Regions from separate parts of the Bacillus sp. FSL K6-0138 genome, predicted to be linked through region 1. Evidence: riboswitches for the same ligand, from Rfam matches in the RefSeq annotation. Region 1 holds a riboswitch; each other region holds the start of a gene.
The links. Region 1 has a riboswitch for S-adenosylmethionine ahead of MHB78_RS23370 (5-methyltetrahydropteroyltriglutamate--homocysteine S-methyltransferase). Riboswitches for the same ligand answer to the same signal wherever they lie in the genome.
Positions count from the first base shown of each region.

Region 2: linked by a shared signal. The riboswitch ahead of MHB78_RS17150 (methionine biosynthesis PLP-dependent protein) and the one ahead of MHB78_RS23370 (5-methyltetrahydropteroyltriglutamate--homocysteine S-methyltransferase) in region 1 are both predicted to bind S-adenosylmethionine.
Region 3: linked by a shared signal. The riboswitch ahead of MHB78_RS06785 (MetQ/NlpA family ABC transporter substrate-binding protein) and the one ahead of MHB78_RS23370 (5-methyltetrahydropteroyltriglutamate--homocysteine S-methyltransferase) in region 1 are both predicted to bind S-adenosylmethionine.
Region 4: linked by a shared signal. The riboswitch ahead of MHB78_RS15355 (YezD family protein) and the one ahead of MHB78_RS23370 (5-methyltetrahydropteroyltriglutamate--homocysteine S-methyltransferase) in region 1 are both predicted to bind S-adenosylmethionine.

Region 1 covers NZ_CP150286.1:4,462,726-4,466,935, reverse strand. The annotation lists one part of gene MHB78_RS23375 (IS3 family transposase) at 1-795, shown strand, start outside; gene MHB78_RS23370 (5-methyltetrahydropteroyltriglutamate--homocysteine S-methyltransferase) at 872-2,002, opposite strand; SAM riboswitch class I at 2,074-2,185, opposite strand; gene MHB78_RS23365 (BglG family transcription antiterminator) at 2,400-4,210, shown strand, end outside.
Region 2 covers NZ_CP150286.1:3,232,055-3,236,264, reverse strand. The annotation lists gene MHB78_RS17170 (YjcG family protein) at 1-282, opposite strand, end outside; gene MHB78_RS17165 (esterase family protein) at 348-1,070, opposite strand; gene MHB78_RS17160 (helix-hairpin-helix domain-containing protein) at 1,251-1,553, opposite strand; gene MHB78_RS17155 (hypothetical protein) at 1,642-2,073, opposite strand; SAM riboswitch class I at 2,237-2,354, shown strand; gene MHB78_RS17150 (methionine biosynthesis PLP-dependent protein) at 2,419-3,537, shown strand; gene metC (cystathionine beta-lyase) at 3,534-4,210, shown strand, end outside.
Region 3 covers NZ_CP150286.1:1,221,521-1,225,730, reverse strand. The annotation lists gene MHB78_RS06795 (MFS transporter) at 1-871, opposite strand, end outside; gene MHB78_RS06790 (hypothetical protein) at 1,028-1,468, opposite strand; gene MHB78_RS06785 (MetQ/NlpA family ABC transporter substrate-binding protein) at 1,793-2,614, opposite strand; SAM riboswitch class I at 2,670-2,775, opposite strand; gene MHB78_RS06780 (hypothetical protein) at 2,880-3,560, shown strand; gene MHB78_RS06775 (ABC transporter permease) at 3,589-4,210, opposite strand, start outside.
Region 4 covers NZ_CP150286.1:2,880,846-2,885,055, forward strand. The annotation lists gene sat (sulfate adenylyltransferase) at 1-450, opposite strand, end outside; gene MHB78_RS15345 (inorganic phosphate transporter) at 476-1,537, opposite strand; gene MHB78_RS15350 (phosphoadenylyl-sulfate reductase) at 1,549-2,250, opposite strand; gene MHB78_RS15355 (YezD family protein) at 2,338-2,481, opposite strand; SAM riboswitch class I at 2,558-2,663, opposite strand; gene pyrE (orotate phosphoribosyltransferase) at 2,814-3,446, opposite strand; gene pyrF (orotidine-5'-phosphate decarboxylase) at 3,443-4,162, opposite strand; gene MHB78_RS15370 (dihydroorotate dehydrogenase) at 4,131-4,210, opposite strand, start outside.

The DNA of each region.
Region 1 (4,210 bases):
GAGATTGCCGAAGTTTCGCGCCAGGGGTATTACAAATGGAGGAGCCGAGTACCTTCAGCGAGAGAAAAACAGAATGAAAAGATTATCGCCAAAATGGCGCTACTTCACGAACAAATTGGCGGTATCTACGGATACCGCAGAATGACCTTAAACATGAACCGCCGCTTTAAAGAGCGCCTCAATCATAAGCGCATCTATCGGCTGATGAAAATTGCCAAGCTGGAGTGTGTCATTCGGCGGAAGAAAAAACGTTACGGCAAAGCGACGCCTCAACATGTGTCCGAAAATATCCTGAATCGAGAGTTTAAAGCGGACAAACCAAATCAAAAATGGGTGACTGATGTGACAGAGCTAAAATACGGCCATCGGAAAGCGTACCTCAGTGCCATTTTAGATCTTCATGAGGGAATGGTCGTGTCTTATGTGCTGGGGAAATCCAATAATAACGCCCTTGTGTTTAAAACCTTGAACCAAGCGCTTGAGGCAGCCCCAAACGCACGTCCTCTCCTTCACAGCGACAGAGGTTTTCAATACACGTCCCACCAGTTTAGAAGGATGATTGAAAACGCAAATATGACACAGAGTATGTCCCGCGTCGGCCGCTGTATTGATAACGGCCCCATTGAGTCGTTTTGGGGGAAATTAAAATGCGAGAAATACAGACGGAATTCGTACGAGACATTTGAGGCACTTCAAAGCGCAATTGATGAATATATCCACTTTTACAACCACGATCGTCTACAAGAAAAACTAAACGGCCTCAGCCCAGTGGAATACAGGGCTAAAGCCGTCTAGTGTGTTTTAGTTATTTCCACTGTCTACTTGACAGGGTGCAGATCAATATCAGGTATGGCTTGAAACATGTCCTTATTTATTTCCAAACGTCTTCGGCAATTTCGATCACGTGGCGCAGTTTTTCCCACTGCTGTTCTTCGGTCAGCAGGTTGCCTTCTTCCGTTGAAGCAAAGCCGCACTGCGGGCTTAAGCACAGCTGGTTCAGGTCGACATATCGGGACGCCTCTTCAATGCGCCGCTTAATATCATCCGGGTTTTCAAGCTCTCCGAATTTAGATGTAATTAAGCCGAGGACGATTTGCAGGTCTTTCCGTTTCACGAAGCGAAGCGGTTCAAATCCGCCGGAGCGCTCATCATCGAATTCAAGGAAGAGCCCGTCAAGGTTCAGTCCGTCGAAAATCGTTTCAGCAGCGGCGTCGTATCCGCCTTCTGCCACCCATGTTGACTGGAAGTTTCCGCGGCAAATATGCATTGTGACAGTCAAATCATCCGGACGTCCTTCGATTGCTTCGTTGATCGTATTGGCGAAGGACTGGCGCAGCTCATCAGGCTGGCGGCCGAACGCCTTGATTTGCTCATGTCCCTTTTCTGAGAAAAATACGGACCAGGCAGTGTCATCAAGCTGCAAATAGCGGCAGCCGGCATCGTAGAACGCGCGGATCGCTTTTTTGTAAGCCTGCGCCACATCGTGGTGGAATTCATCCAGATCCTCGTACGGGCTTTCTTCCAGCTTTCCTCTGAAAAACAGCATATTCGGGCTCGGGATCGTCATTTTCGGCGTATGCGTTCCCGCAATACTATGAAGAAACTTATAATCTTCCAGCATCGGATGGTTTGTAAAGTCGACTTTGTCGGTTACTTTTATGCCGCGCGGTTTCGTTACGACATTGTGAAATTGAATACCTTTGTCCGCTACATAGCCTTCAACACCGTCAAGACCTTCGAGAAAATCGAAATGCCACCATGAGCGGCGGAATTCGCCGTCTGTTACGGCTTTCAGGCCGATTTCTTTTTGTTTTTCGACAATGCGTTTGATCTCTTCGTTTTCAACTTCACGCAATTGTTCCGCGGTAATTTCCCCGTTTGCTTTTTGCAGGCGCGCTTTTTTAACAGGCTCAGACCTGAGCAGGCTGCCCACCTGGTCCGCCCTGAACGGTCCTATTTTTCTTCCTGGCGTTTGCTGCAGTACATCGGTTGATTGTGTCATGCTTCATCCCTCTTTCTTTATTAACATAAAAAAGCTCTTCCCGATAAGGAAGAGCTTGGCAGACAATCTCCTCCTTATCTTCAAGAGCACAGCCGTGCTCTTAAGGAATTAGCACCATTCTGTCAAAAAGACAGCGGTTGCCGGGCTTCACAGGGCCAGTCCCTCCACCACTCTTGATAAGGAAAACCTTTTTATGCGATTTTTATAATAATTTTAATATTAATACTTTTTGCGAAAATGTCAATGGGTTTTGATATGGTTTTCCCATTTCAAGATGAACACGGTTCATCACAACTCTCATTTGAAAGCGTTTTCTCAATTGTGTTCAATCTCCATATTTCCGGGCGATAAAAAAATATAATAAAACTAAGGACGGGATTATTAAAGGGGGGGAAAGATGAAGAGCAAATTAAAAGACGTCGTCCTTCATTTGGTGATGAATCGCTCTTCTTCGGTTGATTGGATAGAAAAAGAGATCAGCCAAAAGAAAAGCGCGATTTGCAGCCATATCCGAGAGTTGAATGACCATATCGGAAAACAAAAATTAGATTTGATCCAAATCGCCCGAGAAGACGGCTCCATTGTGATAACCGAAAGAACGAGGGCTTACCTGTATAACATGCTGAAAAAGCCGGCGTTTATTGAACTTGATTACATCCCGCCCGAATGCAGAACAAGCCTGGTCATCATTAAACTCGGCGCAAATCCGGCCTCTGATTCTTTAAAGGAATTGGCCGATTTCGCAGCTGTCAGCAAAAATACGATGCTGCATGACATCAAAACGATCAAGGAATCTTTAAAAAATGAATCTATCGATTTGACGTACTCCAGGAAAGGCGGGTATCAGCTGATAGGTTCTGAATATCATATCCGAAAGCGGCTTGTGATCGAGACAAAAAAACTGCTGATGCATGACGCCGGGGCGGCACTATTAGAGAGAAAAGGACTCGTCGATCAAAAGGAGCTGTTCTTTTTAAGAAAGCGCTTGATGAAAGCCGAAGAAAAGCTTTCGATATCGCTGACTGATGAGCAGATTGAAGATTTGCCGATCGTGCTCTTCTTGCTCATCAGGCGCATCAAGGCGTGCAAGCATGAATGGACGCTGGAGATCGAAGAGTCGGATGTCATCAATACAAGGGAATATAAGTGCCTGAAAAACATCTTTTGGGACATACCCGATTTAAGCGAAAAAGATCAATTGTATTTGTCTCTGCAGGTGCTTTCCTCAAACCGGCTCGAATCCGCCCTCGATATTTCGGGCAGCAGTGGCCTTGTCGATGCCGTCAACGAATTTCTCGATCTGCTTGAAGGTCAGCTTGCAACAGACCTAGTGAACAAAGCGGAACTGAAAAACAGGCTCCTTTTGCACCTGCGCCCGGCCGTTTACAGAACAAAGATGGGGCTGAATGTCGAAAATCCCTTGAAGGATCAGTTTATCCGCGAATTTTCGCCGATTTATTCGATCGTTGCGAAGTCTGTTTTTCCGATCGAAAGAGTCGTCAGGGTGCCGCTGTCACAGGAAGAGATTGTTTATATCGCAATGATCGTACAGGCATGGATGAATCAAACAAAAGCGGAGAAGGATTTTGTCTTTAAAGCTTTGGTCGTCTGCCGCAACGGGGTATCTGTCTCAAAGCTTCTGCTTGAAACGTTAAAAGGAATGTTTCCCCATTTTCAGTTTATCGGCGCATATGCCGAACGAAATTTTAAGAAATACGAAGAAACAGTCGATTTTATTTTTTCGACCGTGCCTTTAAATACAGGGAAGAAAACGTTTTTGGTCGACCCGATTTTAAATGAGAAAGACCGCTTTTTATTAAAAAAAGAGATCCAAATGTATATCGACCAGGACAGCGAAAAGAAGGCGCTCGAATTAATGTTTCATTTAAAGGATTATATCGATCAGAAAGACTACACGGCTGTAAGAGAAAAAATCGTTTCGTTTTTTAATCAACCGCCGCCGGCTGCAGATGAAAGAACCGATGCAAAAAGCCTTTTTCCGTTTTCAGAGGAACACATCTGCTTTACGGAAGCAGACATGACGTGGGAAGAAGCGCTTGATACGGCCATGAAGCCGATGATGGGAAGGCGTGCAATCGATGAACGCTACAAGCGGCGGGTAACGGACACGTTTGCAGGAGAAAGCTGCCGGATGATGATTGGGCCCTCCGTCTACCTCCCCCATGCAAAACCGCAAGACGGGGTCAT
Region 2 (4,210 bases), 1.2 Mb from region 1:
CTCGGTTAATTCCCGTGTCGGTTCCGCTTTCATATAAATTACGTTATTAACCGGGGCAAAAGAGCTGAACTTTGTAATCTTCAGTGTGACCGGCGCCATCTCTTTTGAAAGCTCCCTCAGGTGTGCAACGACTTTGCCGATGTCTTCTTCGGACGATTCAAATGGCGCTCTTAATGTGAGATGAGGCGGGATTAAGGCGTAATTCGGATCATAGCGTTTCCGGTAGGAATTTGCAATGTCCTGAAGTTTTTTTGATGGAAATAACACAATACCGTATTTCATTTTGTTCCCTCCTTAGACAATTTGTATGGTCTTAGTATAACAAAGAAAGGCTTTTATTCGGAGAGCTAGAGCATTTTTTTTAAAGCGGGCGTGATTAACGGCTGCCAGTATGTCCATTTATGGTCTCCGTCGAATGTTTCAAAGTGATAGTTCGTGTTCTTTTTTTGAAGCAGTTCTTTCAGCTGTTCATTAGGAGCTGTGAAATCGAGTATCTGGTCGTCTGTCGTTTTGACCGCGGTTTCTTTTGTGCCGATTTGATGATAGATCGAAATGAGCTGCAGGGAATCGGCATCCGCAACTTTTTCGAGCACATGACTGTCGACGTAAGGTGACTGCATGATGACGTTTCCAAACATATTCGGATACTCGAGAGCTGTCATGAGGGAGACCGTCGCCCCGAGGGAATCGCCGATCAGCGTCCTGCCCGATCCGACTTGATATGTCGGATACTCGCGGTCTGTGAAAGGAACCAGTTCATGGGCCAAAAAGCGTTTATAAGCTTCAAATTTCGTTCCCTCCGGATGGTATGTACGCCTTCTTTCCTGCACGTTTTTGTAAGGGACGCCGATCACGATGCACCGTTCGATTTCGCCGTTTTTTATCAGCTCTTCGATCTGCCGGCTGATGCGCCCCAGGCGGAAATAGTCGTGACCATCCTGTGCGATGATAACGTGATATTTGTAGAGCGGGGAATAGCTGGCTGGCAAATAAACCAAAAGCTCCATTTCTTCGCCAAGCTCTTCCGAAAAAAGCGTTTTTTCCTGAATGACTCCTGTTTTTATGGCCAAGATGAACTCCTCCAGAAAGTAGGTTGTTAACGTTTCCATACATTGTATCACGAATGGCGCGAAAATTCTCTTTTTAAGTGTCATTTTCAGCGGGTTCCATAGTTTCAGCTATTCTTCTCATAGCAGGGGGCGGAAGGTCTTTCCGCAGGATAGCCGTATTGTTCACGGTATCTTTTTCTGTCAGCAGTGAAGGTCCCACCAGTTTTTGTCGCTGCCACGATGATTGGCGTGATGGACGATGCATCGCAAGGAATCCTCTACACAAGGGTCTTCCCAGCAGCCTTTAAGTTCTTCCAAACGGTTTAGCAAATCAGCGCCTGTTTCATTCTTTATGTCATCAAGAGAATAAAAGCCGAGATCAACGGCACATTGGGCCATCTTCGGCCCAATTGAAGGAACCGTTTGAAACTGGGCGAGCGCTTTTATGTATTCCGCCCGATCTAGAGGGGAGCCGAGCGTCTTGGCAAGGTCTGCAATCTCCATCTCTGCCGTATCTTTTAATTTTATCTTGGCTGCCCTTAAGTTGGCCCGTTCATGATTTGTCAAAGGGAGTTTTATATATTCACCTCTTTTACATTCCTAACACGGATATAAACTGAGTTGAATCGCTTTTTTCCTCTATCCACGTTTGAAATTCGGAGATCATTGAGATCAGCTGTTTGATGTTTGCTTGATGGTTTTCCAAAAACTCTTCCTCCGAGTAAACGAACGGAAACCCTAAAACATCTTTCAATGAATGCGGGTCGGGATCATTGATTAAATTTTGCTTCATTACTTCCAATTCCTTCATAATCAACTTCCAAGTATCTGTATCCATTTCATTGAAAGCAAAATAATCGAATGGTTTATAGCACTTTTCAAAGGCTGGCATCATATAGCCGAAGTTGTCTCCTGTAAAGTAAATCGAAGACGTGTTCCAACACTTGCCCCGGTATTTATCCGGAAGAATCTCTATGTAACAAGAGCCTTCGAGGGCATCCGTACCATAAATGATTTCTATCATTTTATCACCTCTTTATTTAAATGTATCATAAGCTAAGCTGTATCTTGTACTTAAACTTATGGGGAAAGGGACGCCAAAACTGCCTGCATAAAGATTGAAAAAAGACTCTTGAAAATTCTCCTGAATTGGGGTAAAGTAAAGAACAATCAGAAAATTAAACACTTTCTTATCACGAGAGGTGGAGGGACTGGCCCTTTGAAACCTCAGCAACCTGTTGCACTTGACGATGTCAGTGCACCAAGGTGCTAAATCCAGCAAGCGTTATGCTTGGAAGATAAGAAGAAGCGAATAATACCCCTTCTTCTTATGAAGAAGGGGTTTTTACTTTTTAAAGGATGGTGTCATATGACTGAACATGTACAAACAACACTGGCGCAAATCGGAAACCGCAGTGATGAAATAACAGGAACCGTCAATCCCCCGGTTTATTTCTCCTCCGCTTACAGGCACAGAGGAATCGGAGAATCCACGGGGTTTGACTATATTCGTACAAAAAATCCGACAAGACAGCTTGTCGAAGACGCGATCGCAAAGCTTGAGGGAGGGACGCGCGGCTTTGCGTTCAGCTCCGGCATGGCCGCCATTCAAACGATTATGGCGCTGTTTCAAAGCGGAGACGAACTGATCGTTTCCTCGGATTTGTACGGAGGGACATACCGCCTGTTTGAAAACGAATGGAAAAAATACGGGCTGCGCTTTTTGTACGACGATTTTTCAGACGAAGACTGTATCAAGTCAAAAATTACGGAAAACACAAAGGCCCTTTTTGTAGAAACTCCGACAAATCCGTTAATGAAGGAAACCGATATCAAAAAAGTCGCGAAAATCGCCAAGGAGCACGACTTGCTGCTGATTGTCGACAATACGTTTTACACTCCGGTATTGCAGCGGCCGATTGAACTTGGCGCCGATCTTGTCATTCACAGTGCAACAAAGTACCTCGGCGGACACAACGACCTATTGGCAGGGCTCGTTGTCGCGAAAGGAGAAGAGCTGTCAGAGGAAATGTTTCAGCATCAAAACGCGATCGGCGCGGTTTTGTCCCCGTTTGATTCGTGGCTCTTGATGAGAGGGATGAAAACGCTCGCCCTCAGAATGAAGCAGCACGAGGAAAACGCCCGGGAGCTCGCCTCATTTTTAGAGGAGCAGGAAGAAGTTGCAGACGTTCTTTACCCGGGAAGGGGCGGCATGCTGTCATTCCGCGTTCAAAAGGAAGAATGGGTCAACCCGTTTTTGAAAAGCTTGCAAACGATTTGCTTTGCCGAAAGCCTCGGCGGGGTGGAAAGCTTTATCACGTATCCGGCGACGCAGACCCATATGGATATCCCTGAGGACATCCGGATCGCCGGCGGCGTCTGCAACAGGCTGCTGCGCTTTTCCGTCGGAATCGAACACGTATCCGACTTGAAGCATGACCTGAAGCAGGCATTGCAAAAAGTAAAAGAGGAGGCAGTGCAGGCATGACGAAGGGTAACTGGACGCTCGAAACAAAACTCGTACACAACCAGGCGAAAACGGATGCGGCGACCGGAGCAGTCAGCGTGCCGATCCAGCATGCATCGACCTTTCACCAGGCGTCTTTTAACCAGTTTGGCGAATACGATTACAGCCGTTCCGGAACCCCGACGAGAAAAGCGCTTGAAGACGCGATCGCAGAGCTTGAAGGCGGGACGCGCGGCTTTGCTTTTTCTTCGGGAATGGCCGCCATCTCTACCGCCTTTTTGCTTTTGTCAAAAGGGGATCACGTTCTTGTCACAAAAGATGTGTACGGGGGCACATACCGGATGATTACAGAGGTGCTGAGCCGCTTCGGCATTGAGCATACATTCGTCGATATGACCGATCTGAATGAAATTGCCTTAAACATCAAGGAAAACACAAAAGTCATCTACCTTGAAACACCTTCAAATCCGACGCTCGGGATTACGGATATCAGAGGCGTCGTCAAGCTTGCAAAAGCGCACGGCTGCCTGACATTCCTTGACAACACGTTCATGACCCCGGCGCTTCAGCGGCCGCTTGAGCTTGGGGTTGATGTCGTGCTGCACAGCGCGACAAAATTTTTAAGCGGGCACAGCGACGTCTTATCAGGGCTTGCCGTCGTCAAGGACAAAAAACTCGGCGAAGCGCTTTATAA
Region 3 (4,210 bases), 1.4 Mb from region 1:
CGGCAAACAGCATGCCGTAAGCAAACATAAAAATGATGAATCCGCTCACGATTTGTTTTTTTAGCGAACTGGCGAATCTGTGGACAAACATTCCGGTAAGCGGCTGACCCAGGACGATGAGCGCACCGTTGACCGTCCATAGCAGACTGTACTGCCCGAGCGATATGCCGAGATCCTGCGTATGTGAAGCGATCGTTGAAGACCATTGGGAATAAGCGACCCAGCCGAGAAGATAGCCCGTACATACGAGCATGAGGGCTGAAAATCTTGATTTTCCGCTTGCGCCGGCAGCATGATCTACAACGGATGACTGTACTGCACGTTCTGTGCGGATATGTCTGAATCCAAAACATGCAATCGCGAAAAAAACGGCATAAAGCATCGCATTCGCAAAAAAGACGTAAGCGAATGAAAATGATGCAACGACTCCCCCAAGCGCGGAACCGACAGCGACCCCGGCATTTTGCGCTACATACACGGCATTAAAAGCCTTTCTGCCGCCTTCGGGCCAAACCGCTCCGGCCATTGCGTAGCATGCCGGAAACACAACACCCGACCCGAATCCGACAGCTGTCAACAAGAGGATATAAGCCGTCCAGCCATGAAAAAACACGAGGGCGGAAAGGCTGACAAACGTGATCACGATTCCGATAATGACGGATTTGAAACCGCCGATTTTATCAAACAAATAACCGCCGCATAAATTTCCGATGACATTGGCTCCGGAGTTGAGCATCAATACAAATCCGGCTGCGGTTAACGATTTCCCTAAATGGTCGTGAATATAGATAGTGTTCAAAGGCCACAAAAAAGAAGACCCCGTTACATTGATAAACATCCCGATGATCAGCATCCATAACGTACGCGGCACTGTGTTTTCCTTCTTTCTGATTTTCGTTCCTTCTAGATTCTATTCGTTTTGGCCATTTTTTTCAATGGAGGGAATTCGGTTTTCCTTCATAAAAAAACCCCTTTTTAGAAAGGGTATTTTTTATAATATTCAGAAAAATACTTTAATCTCCGCTGCTTAGATGGGGCGGGGTTTGTATTCAGGGTCCGGGCCATCGTGGATTTTTATCCTGTCCGGCTCAGCACCGCTCCCGTCCCGCGGATGTTTTACAGTTCCTGGCTGTTCGAATGCCGGCGGACGTTCAGCCCCGTTTCTTACGTCCATTGGCGAACCCGGCTCCCCCATAAAACAGCCGGTTTTTTTGTCATGTTTCTTATTTTGAAATTCCGCAAACACCCCGTTTTGAAACTGACCGGCGTAAGGCTTTTCCCCGCGATTCGGCTGAAAGAATGCCGCAAATCCAGCCGTTTTTGCGGACTGAATATCAAAATACTGTTCTTCAGCAGAACCGATTTTAATCGTCCGGCTGCCGCTTTCTGTTCCGTTTGCACATGAAATGATGAGCGTAATCACTCCTGCCACCCCAAGCGCGCCTGTTAAGGCCGAAAATTTTATCACGTCAAACGCCTCCTATCATAAAAAAGCGGAAAAAGTTCGCAGATTCGGGAGAACCGGTCCATATTGAATCGATCATAATAATCGGAATTTCAGCTTTCCTTTTTTCTATCGGCGATTTCGCACTTCGTTTTATATGCAATCTGTTTTTCGGCGGTTCTCCCGCTCCCCTGGAAAACGTCGTCCTATGGAACAGAAAGCGAAGAACGAAAAAAAGCCGGCAAGATGCCGGCTCCCTGAGGCTGTCCGATGACATGTATGTCTTGAGATTAGAAACCGGCACAGCGGCATCTACGTTGCCGTTAGAAGCTGTATGTTCGCATGCCGCTATTCGGTCATCCATTTCGGCTTTCCGAATCCGGCGAATTCTTTGTCGATCGTTTTTTCGAAAGCCTCCGATTTGACCGCTTCTTTTAAATCTTTGGCGAATGGTTTATCTTTGTTTTTTCCGTCGACAACGATTTGGTTGCGGTAGCGGTCAGGCATGTTTTCAAGCGCAAGGGCATCCTGCAACTTCATGCTGGCAGACAGGGCGAAATTGCCCGGTACGGCGGCGATGTCAAGATCTTCAACCGCCCTTGGCAGGTTGGCGGATTCGAGCTGCTTAAACGTCAGCTTTTTCGGATTGTCCGTGATATCGCGTTCAGAAGCTTTCAATGTATCGATGCCGTCCTTCAGCTTGATCAATCCTTGATCCTTAAGCGTTAAAAACGCCCTGGCAGCGTTAGCCGGATCATTCGGTATAGCTACTTGTGCCCCCGCCTTGACCTCTTTTAGCGATTTATACTTGGATGAGTACAGACCCATCGGTGCGGTCGGCACCGAAATCAGAGCGGCGAGATCTTTGTTGTTTTCCTTATTGTAAGCTTTCATAAAGACTTCATGCTGAAACAAATTGGCGTCAAGCTCGCCTTCCGTCAATGCCGTATTCGGCTGCACATAATCTGTAAATTGAACGACATCCACTTGATAGCCTTTTTTCTCAAGCTCAGGCTTAATCGCTTTTGTGACCATATCGTAATAAGGGCCTGCGGTTGCACCGATTTTAATCGCCTTGCTTCCGTTTGCCGCGCTGTTTCCGCATGCGGCAAGAAGGGCAAGTGTTCCCGCCAATGCAAGTGTTCCCCACAATTTTGTCCATTTCTTCATTCCAATCTCCTCCTCAACATAAAAAAACTCTTCCAGTCCGCCTGAAAGAGTCGATCACTTATCTTTCAGAATGCGTCTGACATTCTGCTGGATTTAGCACCTTGCTTATGCAGGTTGCTGAGATTTCACAGGGCCAGTCCCTCCATCTCTCTTCATAAGTTACATATTTGATTCCCTTCATTCTACGTATGAATATTGAGATTTGCAAGAACTTTTTCAACTTAATGAGTTAAAATATGAATACAAGAAGAAAGGAGACCCAAAAATGGAATTTTTCTATGCAATCGGATTTTTTTCCATCATTTTTTCGCTCGGCTATGCTGTTTTTCATTTGATCAGAAAAAAGTTCTTTTCGCCTGACAAACGATTCTCCAAAAAAATCTTTTATCCCTTTCTGATAGGCGGTTTTCTCCTTTGCGCTGCGACATCACCTTATACGGATCAGAAAACATACGCCGGGGAAAACGAAACGAAAGAACAGACGGCTCAAATCAAAGAATTGACGTCTGAGAAAACGTCTCTTTCAAACGAAATCAAATCATTAAAAGAGCGGATTCAAGAAACGAATGAAACATTGGCATCCGTAAAAACGGAGAACGAAACGTTAAAAAAAGAAAATGAGAACCTGCTCAAAGAAAAGGACAAGCTCGCGAAAGATAAGAAATCAGCAGAGAAAAAACTGGCAGGCGTCCAAAAGAACAGCGCAAAAACGAAGCAGGCCCAGGCAGATAAGCAAACAGAAGCTGCTTCAGCCGGGCAGAATAAAAGCTCAGGCTCTTCCAAAAAGACCGCAGAGCACAGTCAGGAGTGCAACATTAAGGGAAGCGTCAACAAAATTTATCATACGCCTAGAAGTACATACTATGACCGCACGAAAAACGTCGTCCAATGGTTTTGTTCTGAACAGGAAGCACAAGACGCGGGATACAGACCGCCAAAACGTTAAAAAAGCCGGCGCGCTGCCGGCTTTCTTTCTATAATTCTCTTCTTAACGCAGTCAGCACGTTCGTTCTCGTCGCTTTGACGGCCGGATTCAATCCTGACAGAATTGCAACCCCCATACTGATGACAGTCGCAATGATGACAAGGCTCACCGGAATATAGGAGAACGTGATGCTGAAATCCTGTGCGCTCCCTTCGCCTTGGGAAACCGATGACAAAATCACGGGGAGAAGCTTGTTCACCAGGAAGCTGACACCGTATGAGATGATAACGCCGAATACAGATCCGATGAAGCCGATATAGGCGCTTTCCATTAAAAACATTTTGCGGATGACGTTCGGACTCGCACCGATCGCTTTCATAATTCCGATCTCCTGGGTCCGCTCCGTGACGGCCATTGTCATCGTGTTGAAAATGCCGATCGCAGAAATCAATACGGCGATTACCCCGACGAAAATCAGTCCGATTTTAAAAGCCATAAAAAGCAGGTTGACGCTGTCCAGCTTTTTCGTGACAGAATCGACGAAGAAGCCTTTGTCTTCCATATCTTTCGTGAGCTGATCGACATGTTCAAAGTTGTCCGCATAGACTGTCAGTTCTTTTTCTATATCACCGCTGTCTTTATCCGCTTTCAGAAAATCGGTAATCCCTTTC
Region 4 (4,210 bases), 1.6 Mb from region 1:
TGTGATCGGGCCGCCGACATAGACATCGCCCCGCTCGAACAATTTTTTGACGCCCGGATGGTTCAGATCGTCAGTTTTATAGACGTTCACAGCTTCTTTTTTCTTATTGGGCTTGTAGATGTCTTCGATTTCAATGACCCCGTATGTTTCTCCCCCGTATGTGAGGCGGACGGTGTCGCCCGTTTTGAATTCGGCGGCTTTTTGTCCGTCAACGGGAAGGCTGATCGGAAGCGTCCAAACATCGCCGCTCGCAAGCCTCATCGTTTCTACGACAGAAAGGTAGTCTTTTTCCGTAAGGAAGCCTTCGATCGGGCTGTACGCCCCGATCCCGATCAATTCGAGATCGGCAAATGCGATCAGGTCAAGTTCGATTTCAGGTCCGATATGTTTCACATCGTATGCTTCATTGACGCGGTTAACCAATACACCGCCGTGTGGCGCTAAACTCATAACTTTATTTCCCCCTACTTGGTGTTTAAATTCCCCCGCCCTGTTCATGGACGGAGCTGTGTTCCTTTTTCACTGCTCTCATCAGGCTGATCGTTCCGACTGATGCAAGAAGAACGCTCGTGACGACGATGAGAGAATAGTAGTCTCCTTTTAAGAAAAGGCTGACCAGCATATAAGACAGGCTCAAGGAAAGAAATGGCGAAACGATCCACACTTTCAGCATCGTTTTGACCACCTGTTTATGAAAAACATTGCCGCCGTTTTTCGCCATTCCCATCCCTATAATAGAAGATGATGTCACTTGCGTGAGCGGAACCGGAAGGCCGAAAATAGAACTGATAATGACAAGGCCCGATCCTGTCCCCGAAAGAAGGATCCCCTCTCCTTTGGAGAATCTGGTGATCTTTTTGCCGTTTGTTTCAAGGACGCGCCGGCCCAACAAAAGGGCGCCGAGCGCGACAAACACCCCGCCGTACAGCGTACCTTGGCCGACGGTCAAAACATGCGCCGCCACCAGCGGCCCAACAGCGTTTGCGACATTGTTCATTCCCGCCGAGAAAGCTTCCATAAAACCGGCAATGACCAGAACGGCCGTCAAGATCTGAAGTTTTTTTCCTGAGGCCGGTTTGACCATCTTTTTCATGATCTTGGCCATCACGTAAGTAAAACAAAACGCGATAAAAGGGATAATCACCCAAAACGCGACAATCACCGTCAAAGATTTGACATACAATACTTGATACGCGACACCTACACCGACGACAGATCCGACTGTCACTTCACTTGTCGATAAAGGAATTCCGAGAACATTTGCGATAAAGAGCGACAAAGCCGCGGATCCGATGATGATGCAGACGATTTCAAGCGTAATCACCCGTTCGGGAATGATCCCTGAGCTGATCGTTTTGACGACTTCCCCTCCGCCGATGACGGCTCCGAGAAGAATGCCGGCCGCACAGATCAGAAGCGCGTGAAACTGTTTTTTCACAGCTTCCGACCCGTAGGCGATGCCCATAGAGGCCGCTGCACCGCTCGCACCGATATTCATCGCAAAAAACAGGCTAAATATAATGGCGGCAAGTTCCATGACTCATCTCCTTACTCGTGTAATCCGCATTCTGTTTTATTCAATCCATTCCAGCGGCCGGAGCGGAGATCGTCCATCGTAAAGGCCGGCGACGTGCACGGTGCGCAGCCGATGCTCGGATAGCCCTGGTCGTGAAGCGGATTGTACGGCAGATCGTGCTTTGTCACATATCTCCAAATATCCTTCCATGTCCAATGGATGAGCGGGCAGACTTTGATAGACTTGAATTTATCGTCCTTGTTTAAAAAGTTCGTCTTGCTCCGCCCCTCGGACTGCTCGCGGCGCAGCCCCGACAGCCATGCCGGATATGCTGAAAGCGTCTCGCGGAGAGGGATGACCTTTCTCATTTCACAGCAGAGGTTCGGGTTGGTCTCCCAAAGTTTGTCCCCGTATTCCTGAGCCTGCTGTTCGACTGTAAGTTCCGGTTTCTTCATCATAATCTGAAGGCCCGGATATCGTTCTTTGACAGCCTCTATCGTTTCATACGTTTCTTTAAAATGAAGCCCTGTATCAAGAAAAACGATGACGGCGTCTTTTTTCACCTTATAGATTAAATCGATGAGGACGATCCCTTCGATTCCGAAGCTGCACGCGTATACGAGCTGATCGCCGTAATGGCCGTACGCCCATTTGAGGACGGACAGCGCGCCTTTATAAGAATCATCCTCCTGAAACGTGATCGTCGGTTCTTCCCATGTACTGTAAGTAAATATTTTCGGTTCCCCCTTTTTTTGCCAACAAAAAAACGGCTTTCAGCAGAAAAAAACTCTGTGAAAACCGCCTCTAGTTTGTCTAGTCAGCTATTTCAATCTTATTTTTTCATTTTTTTCGATTTGAATGACCTTTCCATCCTGGACAACGATTGTGATGGATCCGTAGCTCATATCCTTCAGCATGTCTTTCATTGTGATGATCGCTTTGTCCAGCTGCTCATCCGTTTTCATTGCCAGCTCCTCCTTTTGCCCCGAAAAATAAAATCTTTCTTCCAAATGTGAAAGAAAGACGAGGAACTTTATATATTCCTTATCTCTCAAAATGAGCGCATTTTGCTGGAAGTAGCACCTTACGAATACACGCAGGTTGCCGGGTTTCATCGGACCAGTCCCTCCACCGCTCTTGATAAGTTTGCTTTTGTATTTTTAAATTTTAGCACAATTCGAATAAAAGTCAACCCGACTTTTTTTATAGGATTAATAAAAAATAAAAATGGTTCGATTTTACTATTTTTTGGAGTATCAAAAAAGCCGTCCCCTTCATAAAGAGACGACTGCTTTCTTCATATTTTCATCCATGCTGTTGATTGCGGATCTGCTTTCCATTCTTTCAGCTTTGCTGCATCTGCTTCGCTGATATAGCCTTCGGCAAGCACTGCTTCTGTCAGCGTGTCGTAGTCGGTCAGGGTATGGTATTCGACGCCCGCTTCATCGAAGGCGATACCCGCTTTCGGAAGCCCGTACGTGAAGATTGCAGCAACGCCAAGCACCTCGCAGCCGGCATCATTTAAAGCGGAGACGGCTTCAAGAACACTGCCGCCCGTCGAGATCAGATCTTCGATAACAACAACTTTTTGCCCTTTTTTGACCGCTCCTTCGATTTGATTTCCTTTTCCGTGCGCTTTCGGCTTGCTTCTGACGTAGCACATCGGCAGGCGGAGCCTGTCAGCGGCAAGCGCCGCGTGAGGAATTCCCGCTGTTGCCGTGCCCGCAATGATTTCTGCTTCCGGATATTTGTCTTTGATCAACCCGGCAAGGCCTGATGCGATGTCATCCCTTACCTCAGGATACGAAAGCGTCAACCTGTTGTCGCAGTAAATCGGCGACTTCATGCCGCTCGCCCATGTAAACGGCTCATTCGGCCGCAGGAAAACCGCCTTGATTGCTAATAGATGCTTTGCAATTTCTGTTTTCATGCTTTGATTCCCTCCCACTCAAGCACTATTTTTCGATAAGCCGAAACCGGATCTTCCGCTTGTGTGATCGAACGGCCGACCACGATCGCGGAAACGCCTTTTTCCCTCGCCATGGCTGGCGTTGCCACTCTGACTTGATCGTTCTTATTGTCATCGGCAAGCCGGATTCCCGGCGTCACCGTCAGAAAGGAAGGAGACGTCTCCAGGCAGATCCGGTCCGCTTCGTGAACCGAACAGACGACGCCGTCAAGCCCGCTCTCTTCTGCGAGCTTGCTGTAGCGAAGAACGGTTTCTTCAAGCGGCGTTTCGATCAAAAGCTCATGCTGCAGCATGTCAGGCGACGTGCTTGTCAGCTGTGTAACAGCGATTAATGACGGCCGTTTCTGCCCTGAGACAGTCCCGGCTTCAAGGCCTTCAAGCGCGGCCTCCATCATCCGTCTTCCCCCTGCTGCGTGCACATTGACAAGACTGACGCCAAAACCAGCCAGCCTTTTCATCGCCTTATATACGGTCGTCGGAATGTCATGGCACTTTAAGTCGAGAAATATCCGGCAGTTTTGCTTCTTAAGCTGCTCAAGGATGTAAGGACCTTCCTGATAAAAGAGCTCCATTCCGACTTTTACAAAAAGAGTTTCTCCGTCAAACCGCTTCAAAAACGCAAGCGTTTCCTGTGCGGATGGAAAATCAAGCGCGATGATGGGCGGCGTATTGTTCATGTTTCCAGCTCCTTCCGATGCATTCATCAATAGATCGATATCCGTATT